DNA from 3 places in the Methylobacterium sp. WL12 genome. Region 1 is predicted to be linked to each of the others. Evidence: predicted binding sites of a transcription regulator. Region 1 holds the regulator's gene; each other region holds the start of a gene.
What was found. Region 1 encodes LexA, which represses DNA repair genes until DNA is damaged. Its sites were predicted from a motif close to TGTTCNNNNTGTGTTCNG; they were not measured.
Positions count from the first base shown of each region.

Region 2: FV226_RS23635 (UvrD-helicase domain-containing protein) is a predicted target of LexA. The motif match lies at 1,745-1,762, and genes of this name have one in related genera.
Region 3: recA (recombinase RecA) is a predicted target of LexA. The motif match lies at 3,277-3,294, and genes of this name have one in related genera.

Region 1 is NZ_VRUW01000016.1:68,899-73,159, reverse strand. It holds gene FV226_RS09200 (hydroxyacid dehydrogenase) at 82-1,020, shown strand; gene lexA (transcriptional repressor LexA) at 1,184-1,933, shown strand; gene FV226_RS09190 (ComEC/Rec2 family competence protein) at 1,927-4,260, opposite strand.
Region 2 is NZ_VRUW01000096.1:9,380-13,640, reverse strand. It holds gene FV226_RS23635 (UvrD-helicase domain-containing protein) at 1-1,734, opposite strand, end outside; gene FV226_RS23630 (hypothetical protein) at 1,907-2,143, shown strand; gene FV226_RS23625 (AsmA family protein) at 2,343-4,261, shown strand, end outside.
Region 3 is NZ_VRUW01000104.1:6,412-10,672, reverse strand. It holds gene rpsL (30S ribosomal protein S12) at 1-326, opposite strand, end outside; gene FV226_RS24220 (DUF805 domain-containing protein) at 703-1,386, opposite strand; gene FV226_RS24215 (hypothetical protein) at 1,605-2,006, shown strand; gene recA (recombinase RecA) at 2,121-3,215, opposite strand; gene FV226_RS24205 (response regulator) at 3,352-4,261, opposite strand, start outside.

The sequences.
Region 1 (4,261 bases):
GGCCCCGCAGGCGGGCACGGCGCCCGGCGGAGACGCACGCGGGGGAGGCTAGGCCGCGGTGCGAAACAGGATCGGCACGCGATGCTCAAGGTCGTCATCAGCGAGTTCATGGACGAGGCCGCGATCCGGGCGGAGCTCGCCGGGTTCGAGACGCTCTACGATCCGACCCTCGTCGACCGGCCCGACGCCCTGCGCGCGGCGCTCCAAGAGGCGGCGGGGCTGATCGTCCGCAACCGCACGCAGGTGCGCGGCGACCTGCTGGCAGCGGCTCCCGACCTCAAGGTGGTGGGCCGCCTCGGCGTCGGCCTCGACAACATCGACCTGCCGGCCTGCGCAGCCCGCGGTATCGCGGTCCATCCCGCGATCGGCGCCAACGACGGCGCGGTGGCCGAGTACGTGATCGGCACGGCTCTGCTGCTGCTGCGCGGCGCCTACGGTGCCAGCGCGCAGGTGGCGGCGGGGGCGTGGCCGCGCAACGCGTTGATGGGGCGCGAGATCGCCAGCAAGCGCCTCGGCCTCGTCGGCTTCGGTGCCATCGCCCGCGAGACCGCCCGGCGCGCCGCGGCGCTCGACATGGCGGTCTCGGCCTTCGACCCGTACCTGACGCCCGAGGACACCGCGTGGCGCCCGGCCCACGGCTCGGTGGCGCGTGCCGAACTCGACGCGCTGATCGCTTCGAGCGACGTGCTCTCCCTGCACGTGCCGCTCACCGAGGCGACGCGGGGGATGATCGGCTCCGACGCGATCACCCGAATGCCACCGGGCGCGATCCTGATCAACGCCGCCCGCGGGGGCGTGGTGGACGAGCGCGCAGTCGTTGACGCGCTCCGGTCGGGCCATCTCGGCGGGGCGGCGCTGGACGTGTTCGCGGAGGAGCCGCTGGATGCTATGGGCGGGGCACTGTTCGCCGACGTGCCGAACCTGATCCTGACGCCGCACATCGCGGGCGTGACGCAGGAATCGAACGTGCGCGTCTCCGCCGTCACGGCCCGCGCCGTGCGGCGAAGCCTGGAGGGCTGAACCTCGCCGTGCCGCGCTGGCACCGTCGCGTAACGAATTCGTCTGTCCGCGCAGCGCGTCGCGACAAGAACCCTTGCGGAACACTTGACGAACGTTTAACGTGTTCGTGTTTTGTTTCTGCGGCTTCACCTTCGTGCGGCCGCTCTTTCTCGCGAGCTCGCCGATGCTGACCCGTAAACAGCTGGATCTCCTACGATTCATTGATGAGCGGATGCGCGAGGACGGCGTCCCGCCCTCGTTCGACGAGATGAAGGACGCCCTCGACCTCAAGTCGAAATCGGGCATCCATCGGCTGATCACCGCCCTCGAGGAGCGCGGCTTCCTGCGCCGGCTTCCCAACCGCGCCCGGGCGATCGAGGTCCTGCGGATGCCCGAAGGCGCCGGCCGCATGGCGGCGCCCGCCCCGGTGGCGGCGCCCGCCCCGGTGGCGGCGCCCGCGCCACGCCGCTTCACCCCGAGCGTGGTGGAGGGCGGGCGCGCCAAGGCGGTGCCGCCTCGGCCGACGACGCAGATGGTCGATGACAGCGGTCGCTCCGTGTCGATCCCGGTGATGGGCCGGATCGCCGCCGGAACTCCGATCTCGGCGATCCAGAACCAGAGCCACGCGATCACCATGTCGCCGGACTTCCTCGCCGGCGGCGAGCACTACGCACTGGAGGTCCGCGGCGATTCGATGGTCGAGGCCGGCATCCTCGACGGCGACCTCGTGGTGATCCGCAAGCAGGACACCGCCAACACCGGCGACATCATCGTCGCGCTGATCGACGATGAGGAGGCGACGCTGAAGCGCCTGCGGCGGCGCGGCTCGTCGATCGCACTGGAAGCGGCCAACCCCGCCTACGAAACCCGCGTGCTCGGGCCGGATCGCGTCCAGATCCAGGGGCGGTTGGTCAGCCTCGTCCGCCGTTACTGAAGCGTCTCCGCCGGCATCTCGGCGTCGGGGCCGTCCGCGGCCGGGTCGTCGGGCGCCGGTTCGGTCCGCGGATTCGGCGGCGCCATGCCCTGGAAAGGTACGTACTTCGGCTTGATCTCGCCGGGTAAAGGCGATTCTGGCACCGGCTGGTCGGCTGGCTTGGCCGGCACGCGGGCTTGGGCCGGTCGCCACGGCAGCGTCCGCCCCGGCTCGCGGGTCCGACTCACCGTGAAGCCGTCCGGCTGCAGGCGGATCGCCACCGCGCCGTGGGCGGCGAGGTAGGCGCGATCGATGACGAGGGCTGCGGCGCAGCCGGGCGGCGCGGAGAGCGGCGTGATCAACACCGCGGCGTTGGCGCAATCCTGGGCGAAGCCGCGGCGGTCCTTCAGGAGCGCCACCGCGCGGCCATCGGCGAGCCGTAGGACGCAACCGATCCGGTCACACGTAGCGCCCCCGGTCGCCTGCGCGCCGGTCCGGCCGTCGCCGTCGGCCTTCAGCCATTGCTCCAGCACGAAGTTCGACGGCTTGCCGAGGGCGACGAGGCTGCCGTCGATCCGGCGCACCGCGGCACCGCTGCCCTGGCGATCGACGTAGATTTCGAAGCGTGCCGGCGCCGTCGCGAGGCCGAGCCCCAGCAGCGCCGGCGGCAGGGCGAGCCAGCGCAGGCGCGAGACCGGCAGCGTCGCGAGCAGAAGCGCCGCGGCAAGGCACCCGAGCGCCCCGGTGCCGAAGGCCGGCACCACCACGTTGGCGCGCCCGAGCCCTTCGATCCATTCGGAGATCGTCAGCATCCCCCGCACTGCCAGGCCCATCAGCCACCAGACCGGCTGATCGAGGGCGAACGGGTAGGCGACGATGCCGAGCACCGCCGCCGGCATCACCGCGAGCGAGACCAGCGGCAGCGTGAGCGCGTTACCGATCAGCCCGAAAGGCTGCACCGTCTGGAAGTGGTAGGTCGCGAAGGGTGCGGTGGCGACCTGGGCCACCAGCGTCGTGCCGAGCGTGCCGACGACCGTCGTCAGCCCCAGGGCGATCAGCCGGCCGATCCGCCCGGCGCCATCGCGGCGGAACAGGCGCCCGTCGATCAGCCGGGCGCAGGCGATGAGGCCGGCCACCGCCCCAAACGACATCTGGAAGCTCGGGCCGAGCAGCCCCTCCGGCTCGTGCGCCAGCGCGATGAGCGCGGCGAGGGCGAGGTTGCGCATGCTCAACGCCGGGCGGTCGACCAGGATCGCGCCGAGCATGATCAGGGTCATGACGAGGGAGCGCTCGGCGGCGATGTCCCAACCGGAGAAGACGCAGTAGGCGGTGACGCCGACCATCGCCAGCGCCGCGGCGATCTTCTTGATCGGCCAGGCCAGCGCGAGGAACGGCACCAGCGCGAGCCCGGCCCGCACGAGCCAGAACACGACGCCGGCGGCCAGCACCATGTGGAGTACAGAGATAGAAACGACGTGATAAATTCCGGCCGCCCGCAAGGTGTCGTTGGTCGCCGGCGCGATCAGCCCGCGCTTGCCGGTCACGAGGGCGGCCGCGACCGCGCCGGCCTGGCCGCGGTTGGCGTCGGTGATCCGGCGGGTGAGCGCGTTTCGGGCGTCGTCCACCGCAGCCGCAAGGCGGAGCGACCACGGCACCGGCTCCGGCGGCGGCTTCACCGCGATCTTTCTCAACAAGGAGCCGACCGCGCCGATGCCGCGGAAGTAGGCGTCGCGGGCGAAGTCGTAGCCGCCCGGCCGCGCCGCCTCCGGGGGCGGTAGCAGGCGAGCGGTGGCGGCGATGAAGTCGCCCGGCCGCAAGGGCGGCGCCTTCTTGAACGAGACGCGCACGCGGACCGGGCGCTCGGCCGCCGACATCGTGCCGAGGCTCGCGACCCGGACCACGAGGCGGGCGCCCTCCTCCCGCTCCTCCAGCGACTCGATCAGCCCTTCGAGCGGGGCGATCATCGTGCGGGTCAGCACGGGCGCGGCCACCCGCGACACCCGCAGGGCGCTCGCCGAGAACCCGAGGAGCGCTGCGGCAAGCCCGAGCGCAATCGCCAAAGCCACCGGCCGACCACCGAGGAACGGCAGGGTCGCGGCGCAGGCCGCCGCCGCAGCGAGGGGGGCCCAGAGCGCGGGCATCCCGTCGGTGGCGGTGAAGAACACAAGGATGCCGGCGCCGAAGGCGACCGCGAGCCAGGGGAACAGCCGGCGCTGCTCGGCCTCGATCACAAGGCCGCCGACGACCCAGCCGCGCAAAGCCGGCCCGAGCACGGCGGGCGCGATGAAGCGCCCGAGAGCCGGTCCAGCGACGGCCCGTCCCGTCGATCGTACGATGTCCCGCGCCATG
Region 2 (4,261 bases), on a different contig from region 1:
CAGCGAGACGCGGTCGGCGCCCTCGGCCTCAGAGGCTTCCATCACCAGCGAGACGTGCTCGAGGAAGGCGCCCATGTCGGGGAATTCCTCCATCGAGCGGACGAACTCCTTGAGGTTCTCCAGACGCCCGGCGGCGTCGGCCGACTTCTCCTTCTGCCACATCTCGGTGTAGCCGGATTCCTCGAGGATGGTCTGCGCCACCTCGGAATGCGGGTTGCTCTCGACGAGCCGCGCCCAGCGCGAAAAGCTCTCGGTGAGCGCGCGCAGCGTCGAGCGGACGCGCGGCTTGAGCTCGTCGGTCTCGCAGAGCTTTCGCGCGGCGTGCAGGAGCGGCACCTGCTCGGCGCGGGCATAGAGGTGGAGCTGCTGCAGCGTCGCGTCGCCCAAGCCGCGCTTGGGGGTGTTCACGATCCGCTCGAAGGCGAGGTCGTCGGACGGGTTCTTGGTCGCGCGGAGGTACGCCAGCGCGTCGCGGATCTCGGCGCGCTCGTAGAAGCGCGGGCCGCCGATCACCCGGTAGGGCAGGCCGAGCTGGACGAAGCGGTCCTCGATCTCGCGCATCTGCGCCGAGATCCGCACCAGCACCGCGATTTCGGAAAGCGGGTGCTGCTTGGCCTGGAGCGACTCGATCGATTCCGCCAGAAGCCGCGCCTCCTCCTCGGAATCCCAGGCGCCCGACACGGTGACGGGCTCGCCGAGCTCGTCCTCGGTCCGCAGCGTCTTGCCGAGCCGGCCCTGGTTCTTGGCGATCAGGCCCGAGGCGGCGGCCAGGATGTGGCCGGTGGAGCGGTAGTTGCGCTCCAGCCGCACCACCACGGCGCCGGGAAAATCGTGCTCGAAGCGCAGGATGTTGTCGACTTCGGCCCCGCGCCAGCCGTAGATCGACTGGTCGTCGTCGCCGACGCAGGCGATGTTCTTCCGGGTCTGCCCGAGCAGGCGGAGCCAGAGGTACTGGGCGACGTTCGTGTCCTGGTACTCGTCGACCAGGATGTAGCGGAACTTGTCCTGATAGATGGTCAGGACTTCGGGGTTCTCGCGCCACAGCTTGAGGCACAGCAGCAGCAGGTCGCCGAAGTCGACCGCGTTCAGGGTCACGAGCCGCGCCTGGTAGGCGGTGTAGAGGTCGCCGCCCTTGCCGAAGGCGAAGGCTTGCGCCTCGCCGGCGGGGATCTGGTCCGGGCCGAGGCCGCGGTTCTTCCAGCCGTCGATGACGTGACCGAGCGCGCGCGCCGGCCAGCGCTTCTCGTCGATGTTCTGGTCCTTGAGCACCTGCTTCATCAGGCGGAGCTGGTCGTCGGTGCCGAGGATCGTGAAGTCGGACTTCAGGCCCACCAGCTCGGCGTGGCGGCGCAGGATCTTGGTGCCGATGGCGTGGAAGGTGCCGAGCCAGGGCATGCCCTCGCCGGCCGGCCCGACCAGCGTGCCGATCCGGTGCTTCATCTCCCGCGCGGCCTTGTTGGTGAAGGTCACCGACAGGATGTCGAACGGCCGCGCCCGGCCGGTGCTGATCAGGTGGGCGATGCGCGTGGTCAGCACCCGGGTCTTGCCGGTGCCGGCGCCGGCCAGCACCAGGACGGGGCCTTCCGTCGCCTCGACGGCGCGGCGCTGCTCCTCGTTCAGGCCGTCCAGGTAGGACGCGGCGGTCGGGCGCAAGCCCCCCATGGCGCGGGCGGCGATGGAGCTGGGGCCACGCCCCGCGTCGGAAGGCGGCGTCGCATGCGAGGAATTCGGCATCGGCAATCCCTGGACCAAAACGCGAACGGCGTCGAGGCCCGGACGCGATGTCGCCGCCCCGCACGGTCGCAGGCGGGGAGTCGCAGGCGGGGAACCCAGGGCCGTCCGGCCGCTTGGTCAGATCATCGCAAGACCCACATCATAAAGACCACACGAGATTCAGGAGCGCCCGATGCGCATCGTGCCGATCGCCGTCCTCGCCGTCCTCGCCGCCACCCCCGCCCTCGCGCAGGTCCGGCAGGGCAACCCCGACGCCGCCAACGAGTCCTTCGCCCGCCAGAGCGAGTCCCGGGCGCTGCAGCAGAACATCACCTCGCAGAACAACACCACGCGCATGGAGATCCAGCGCAGCCAGCAGATGCAGGCGCCTCAACCCACCCCGGGCGTGGTCGTCGCCCCCCGGCGATAAACGGACCGTCGCTTCCCTCCCCCCACTGCGGGGGAGGGAAGGGGGGCCCGCTCGAGCGATCCGGTAAATATCCGGCGGCCTGCGCCTGAAACGACCCTGCCCGCCCCCGACAAAAGCCCGCTGGCGCTGGTTGCCGCAGGGCGTGCTATGCCCGCCGTGAACCCGCCGGGTGGCGCGGGATGCATGCGGAACGATCACGGTGCGTGACCTTCTGACCGCGCTCGCGGGCGCCGTCATCCTAATCCTGGTCGCGGCGCTCGCCGTGCCCCCCTTCATCGACTGGCCGGCCCATCGCGCCTTCGTCGACGCGACCGTGAGCCGCTCGCTCGGGCTGACGGTCCGCACCGAGGGCCGCATCGACGTGCGGCTGCTGCCCTCGCCGCGCCTGCGCCTCGACCGCCTGCACCTCGGCGACGATGCGGGAAAGCCCGCCCTCGACCTGCGTTTCGTCAAGGCCGAGCTCGGCCTGACCCCGCTGCTGTCGGGCGCGGTCCGGTTCACGGAGACGCGGATCGGCCGCGCCGAGATCAAGCTGCCGGTGACCGAAGGCGACGCCCTCGTGGTGCCTGCCGGTCTCGGCGAGACCCTGCGCGGGCGCGACCTCGCGGTCGAAGACCTTCACGTCCAGCAGCTGTTGCTGACCACGTTCGTGCCGTCGACCGGGCGCACCGACCAGTTCTACGCGGAGGCCGTGCAGGTCCAGGCGCCGGCGCTCGTCGGCCCGTGGCGGGTCTCGGGCAGCAGCGGCGGCCTGCCGTTCACCCTCGTCAGCGGCGAGCCGGGGGCGGACGGCGCGGTCGCGCTGAAGCTTTCGGGCGGCGGCGACACCCATCCGCGCTTCGAGGCGGATGCCCGCGTCGCCTTCGTGCCGGCGGACCCGCGCGGCACCCGCGGCTCCGAGCCGCGCGCCCTCGTCGCCGAGGCCGAGGGCAGAGCCCGCCTCGTGGTCGGCCCGCCGGCCCAGGCCGCGGGCGCCTACCTGCCGTTCACCCTCGGTGGCAAGTTCAAGGCGAGCGGCGCGCTGGTCCGGTTCGAGGGCGTCAACGCCGAGATCGATCCGGGCGGTCAGGTCCTGCGCCTGTCCGGCGGCGGCCAGATCGACCTGCGGCGCTGGCGCGCGGGGCTGACCCTCGGTGCGCGCCGCCTCGACCTCGACGCCTTCCTGCTCTCGCCGGGCGGGCAGGCCTTCCTCGCGCGCGGCCTGCCCAAGCTGGGTAGCAAGGCGGGCAAGGCGACGTCCGGCCTGCCGGTGATGCTCGACCTCGACCTGTCGGTCGAGACGGCCGTGCTCGGCTTCGAGGAATGGAGCGACCTCAAGGCGGCCGGCACCATCGAGCGCGCCGGCGGCCTGCTGCTGCGGCGCTTCTCGGCCGTGGCGCCGGGCGCGGCGACCGTGACGGCGAGCGGCGAAATCGACACCGATCCGAGCCCGCGCTTCACCGGCCCGGTGACGCTCGCCGCACCCGCCTCCGACGGGCTCGGGCGGTATCTGCGCCGGCTCGGCCTCGACGGGCCGCCGACGGCGCTCCTCGACGGGCGGCCCATCGAGGTCTCGGCCGAGGTCTCCGCGGCCGGCGGCGCGTACTCCCTGCGCAACCTCCGGCTCGGGCTCGGCACGGCGCAGGTCACCGGCAACGCCCGCTACGCCGCGGCCGAGGGCCGGACCCGCGGCCGCGTCGATGCGCAGATCCGCGCCCGCGGCCTCGACGTCGCCAACCTGCCGCCGCTCGGGAACGCGCTCGCGGGCCTGCACGACCACGACCTCGGCCTCACCATCGAGGCGCGCGACCTGCGCTACGGCGCGACCGGCAGCGGGAACGGCACGCTCTCGGCCAGCATCCAGTCGGACGGGGCGGCGCTGGTCGTCGACAGCCTCGACGTGACCGATTTGGCCGGGGCCAACGCGAAGCTCTCCGGGCGGATCGGCGCCGACGGCGCGGGGCGCGTCGCCGGCCGGCTCTCCGCCCCGGTGGCGGCCCCCCTCGTCGCCCTGATCGAGCGGGTCTGGACCGCCGAGACCCGGCTGATCCCCGCCTTCCTGCGGGCCGGCGCCCTCGACCTCGCGGTCACGCTGGCGCGCGACGCGGGCGATGCCGACGCGCTGCGGCTCGCCGCAGA
Region 3 (4,261 bases), on a different contig from region 1:
TTCTTGACGCCCTGCGTGTCGAGCACGCCGCGCAGGATGTGGTAGCGCACGCCCGGAAGGTCCTTCACGCGGCCGCCACGGATCATGACGACCGAGTGCTCCTGAAGGTTGTGGCCTTCACCGGGGATGTAGCCGATCACCTCGAAGCCGTTGGTGAGGCGGACCTTGGCGACCTTGCGGAGCGCCGAGTTCGGCTTCTTCGGGGTCGTCGTGTAGACGCGGGTGCAGACGCCGCGCTTCTGCGGGCAGGCGTTGAGCGCCGGCACCTTGTTGCGGCTCCGCTGGATCTTCCGCGGCTGCGCGATCAGCTGGTTGATCGTCGGCATCTGGTGCCCTCTTCCTCCGGATCGCGGCGCTGCGCGATCCCGTGCGACGTAACGTGGCTCCCTGCGGAGCCGCCCACGAATGCCCCCGAAGGGAGATCCGCAAAACGAATATGCGCCAGGGGTCGGTGAGGACCCTTGGCGCGCTGTCGGCAGAGGAGCACCCCTGTTGAGGCAGGCGCGCTCGTACCTACTGATCTGACGAGGACGTCAGGCGATGTGAGCCTTCGACGGTGGTTCGGCGCGTCGTCGACGGTCGGTCGGGCTTGTCGCCCAGCCTCGTCAGCAGCCCCCGGGCCGTTCGAAGTGGCGCGCTTCTAGCCTCCATCGCCGGGTGGGTCAATGGTTTCCGGCCGATAATCTCGCCTCCGACGAGAGGTTAAGGTTTTATGCGGGGCGGCGGCGGGCCGAAGCGATTGTCGCCCGGGTCGCTTTGGCGGATCAGGACGGCGAAGAACAGCCATGCGCCGGCGATCAGGGCGAGGAGGCTGCTGACCACGACGACCGCGACGGCGGCGTCTCCGGCGTTCGACAGTGCCAGGGGAACCGCTGCCAACCCCGCTACGAGCGGAACGATCGGCAGCCAGCTCCACCAGCCGCTGCGGTTCACGTCGTGGCACCTCTTGGTCGCGAGCGCGATGCCGGCCCAGGCTGCGACGAGCGAAGCGATCTGGCCGAAGACCGGGATCCAGCCCAGCAGCAGGTTGACGGCGAACAGGACGAGGAAGCCGTAGAGCCAGTAGTCGCCGAGGGCGACGCGTCCGTTCGGGCTGAGATAGAAGCGCGTCCAGTCCGGCTTGGGTGCGCCGTGGAGCGCCACCGGGTGCGTCGGAGCCTCCGCGAAGGCCGGCACGACGCCGGGAATCAGGTACAGGTCGCGCGCCGTTCCGATCGGCCGGGCCGAATCGCCCGATCCGGGCTCGACCTGGAAGTCGACCGCCTCGCCGGCGCGCGGGGCGGCGCTGCGCAGGTCGGTCAGGCCGTAGGCGTAGCGGCGTCCGTCGTCGCCCGCGACGAGGCCCGGGGCCGAGGCTTCCGCAACCGCCAGAACGCGTCCCCGCATCGCCCCGAAATCCTCGTCTCCGCCCGATGCGGTGCTGTGTTCCCCGTGCGGGGCGGCCCGTCAATCCGGGCGTGGCGTGCCGGATCGGGGCAGGTCGTGCCGGATGCGGGCCGACATCGCTCACGGAAGATTAAAGCGATTGGTCGAATTCTCCGCTTCGTCGGGGCGGCGCGCTGCGCCCCCGGCGGTTCGCGATGTCGACGGTCAGGGTGATGCGTATGGGTAGCGTTTCGAGTGCGGCCGAGAACGTCGTCCCCTTCCGGCGGATCGCCGCCGCGGGCCGGCCTCTGCCGTACGAGGGCGGGGTGCGCGAGGGGCAGGCCCGGCGCCGGTCCGAGCAGCGCGCGCTGATGGATGCGGTCTACGCCACGGGGACGCTCACGGTGGCCGCGGGCGACCGCGAGACCAAGCTCATCGCGTCCCGCCTGCAGGTCTACGGGTTCCTCACCGTGGAGGAGGTCGAGCCGGAGGGCTCGCTGCGCCGCCTGCGTCCCTCCGAGGCGATCCGCGCCCGCGCCGAGCGCCCGTGGCGCCTGTCGAAGCCGGCCTATGCCGGGCTTTCGGTCAGCATCCCGACGGTGGACGATTTTCTGTTCGAGCCGACGGGCTTTTCGGCCTGAGATTTACTCGCCCGGCGCTTTTCGATTCGTTGGCCCTGACACGAAAAAGCGCGCCGCCCTCTCGGGCCGGCGCGCTTCTTCGTTCTGGATGGCTGATTCGAGGCGGTGCGGGACTTAAGCCTCGCCCTCGTCGAGCTCGTCCTCGGTCGGCTTGGCGTTCTCGAGGATCTTCTCGGCGACGAGCCCGGAATTCTGCCGGATCGACGCCTCGATCTTGCCGGCGATCTCGGGGTTGTCGCGCAGGAACCCCTTCGAGTTCTCGCGGCCCTGGCCGAGGCGCTGGCTGTTGTAGGAGAACCAGGCGCCGGACTTCTCGACGATGCCGGCCTTGACGCCGAGGTCGATCAGCTCGCCAACCTTCGACACGCCCTCGCCGAACATGATGTCGAACTCGACCTGCTTGAACGGCGGCGCGACCTTGTTCTTGACGACCTTGACGCGGACCTGGTTGCCGATCGCCTCGTCGCGATCCTTCAGGGTCGAGATGCGGCGGATGTCGAGGCGGACCGAGGCGTAGAACTTCAGCGCGTTGCCGCCGGTGGTCGTCTCCGGGCTGCCGTACATCACGCCGATCTTCATCCGGATCTGGTTGATGAAGATCACCATGCACTTCGAGCGCGAGATCGAGCCGGTGAGCTTGCGCAGGGCCTGGCTCATCAGGCGCGCCTGGAGGCCGGGCTGGCTGTCGCCCATCTCGCCCTCGATCTCGGCGCGGGGCGTCAGCGCCGCCACCGAGTCGACCACGAGCACGTCGATGGCGCCGGAGCGCACCAGCGTGTCGGTGATTTCGAGCGCCTGCTCGCCGGTATCGGGCTGCGAGATCAGCAGGTCGTCGAGCTGGACGCCGAGCTTGCGCGCATAGATCGGATCGAGGGCGTGCTCGGCATCGACGAAGGCGCAGACGCCGCCCGTCTTCTGGGCCTCGGCGATGGTGTGGAGCGCGAGCGTGGTCTTGCCCGAGGATTCCGGCCCGTAGATCTCGATGACGCGGCCCCGCGGCAGGCCGCCGACGCCGAGCGCGATGTCGAGGCCGAGCGAGCCGGTCGAGACGGTCTCGACCTCCGCGATCTTGTCGTTCTTGCCGAGCCGCATGATCGAGCCCTTGCCGAAGGCCCGCTCGATCTGGGACAGCGCGGCGTCGATCGCCTTCGCCTTGTCCTTGTCCACCATGCCGGGGGTTTCCACCACTTTCAGTGCGGCCTGAGCCATCGTTCGGCATCCTTATGCAGGGGTTGGGCGCGCATCTCAATGCGCCGGAACCTGCATTTGATGTACCTGTTTTGTTCTTGTCCAGCAAGGACGAAATCGGCCCACGGGGGAGCCTTTTCCGCGCCTGCCCGCCGCCTTACGGCTCGGCCATCGTCGCCTTCACCGTCTCGACGAGCTGCTTGAGGCTGAAGGGCTTGGGCAGGAAGTTGAAGGTCTCGCCCTCGGGCAGGTTCTTGCGGAACGCGTCCTCGGCGTAGCCCGAGACGAAGATCACCTTGAGGTCCGGCAGGTGCTTGCGAATCTCGCGCAGCAGGGTCGGGCCGTCCATCTCCGGCATCACCACGTCGGAGACGACGAGGTCGATCTGATGGCCGCCCTCGCGCACGATGTGGAGCGCGTCGATGCCGGAGGCGGCCTCGAGCACGGTGTAGCCGCGGGCCGAGAGCGCGCGGCTGTTGACGGCGCGGACCGGATCCTCGTCCTCGACGAGGAGAATCACCCCCTGCCCGGTATGGTCGGCCGAGGGCTTTCGCGGAGGCGTCTTCGGAGCGGGTGCCGCCGGCGGATCGCCGACGAGGACGAAGTTCTCGCCCCCCGGCTGCGCGCCGGCCGCAGAAACGGACGCGTCGGCCGCGGCCGGCGGCAGCGCCGGCGCCGGCTCGGGCAGGGCGGCGGGCTCGTGGCGCGGCAGGTAGATCCGGAAGCTGGTGCCCTCGCCCACCGTCGACTGCACGTCGATGGTGCCGCCGGACTGCTTGACGATGCCGAACACCGTCGAGAGGCCGAGGCCGGTCCCCTTGCCGATCTCCTTGGTGGTGAAGAACGGCTCGAAGATCTTCTCCATCAGGTCGGGCGGGATGCCCTCGCCGGTGTCGAGCACCTCGATCAGGACGTGATCGCCGGCCGGCGCGCCGCCGCGCCCGTCGGGTTTGGCCGCCGCGCCCGGGTCGAGCACGTTGGCGGTGCGGATCAGCAGGCGGCCGCCGCCGGGCATCGCGTCGCGGGCGTTCACCGCGAGATTCACGATCACCTGCTCGAACTGGTTC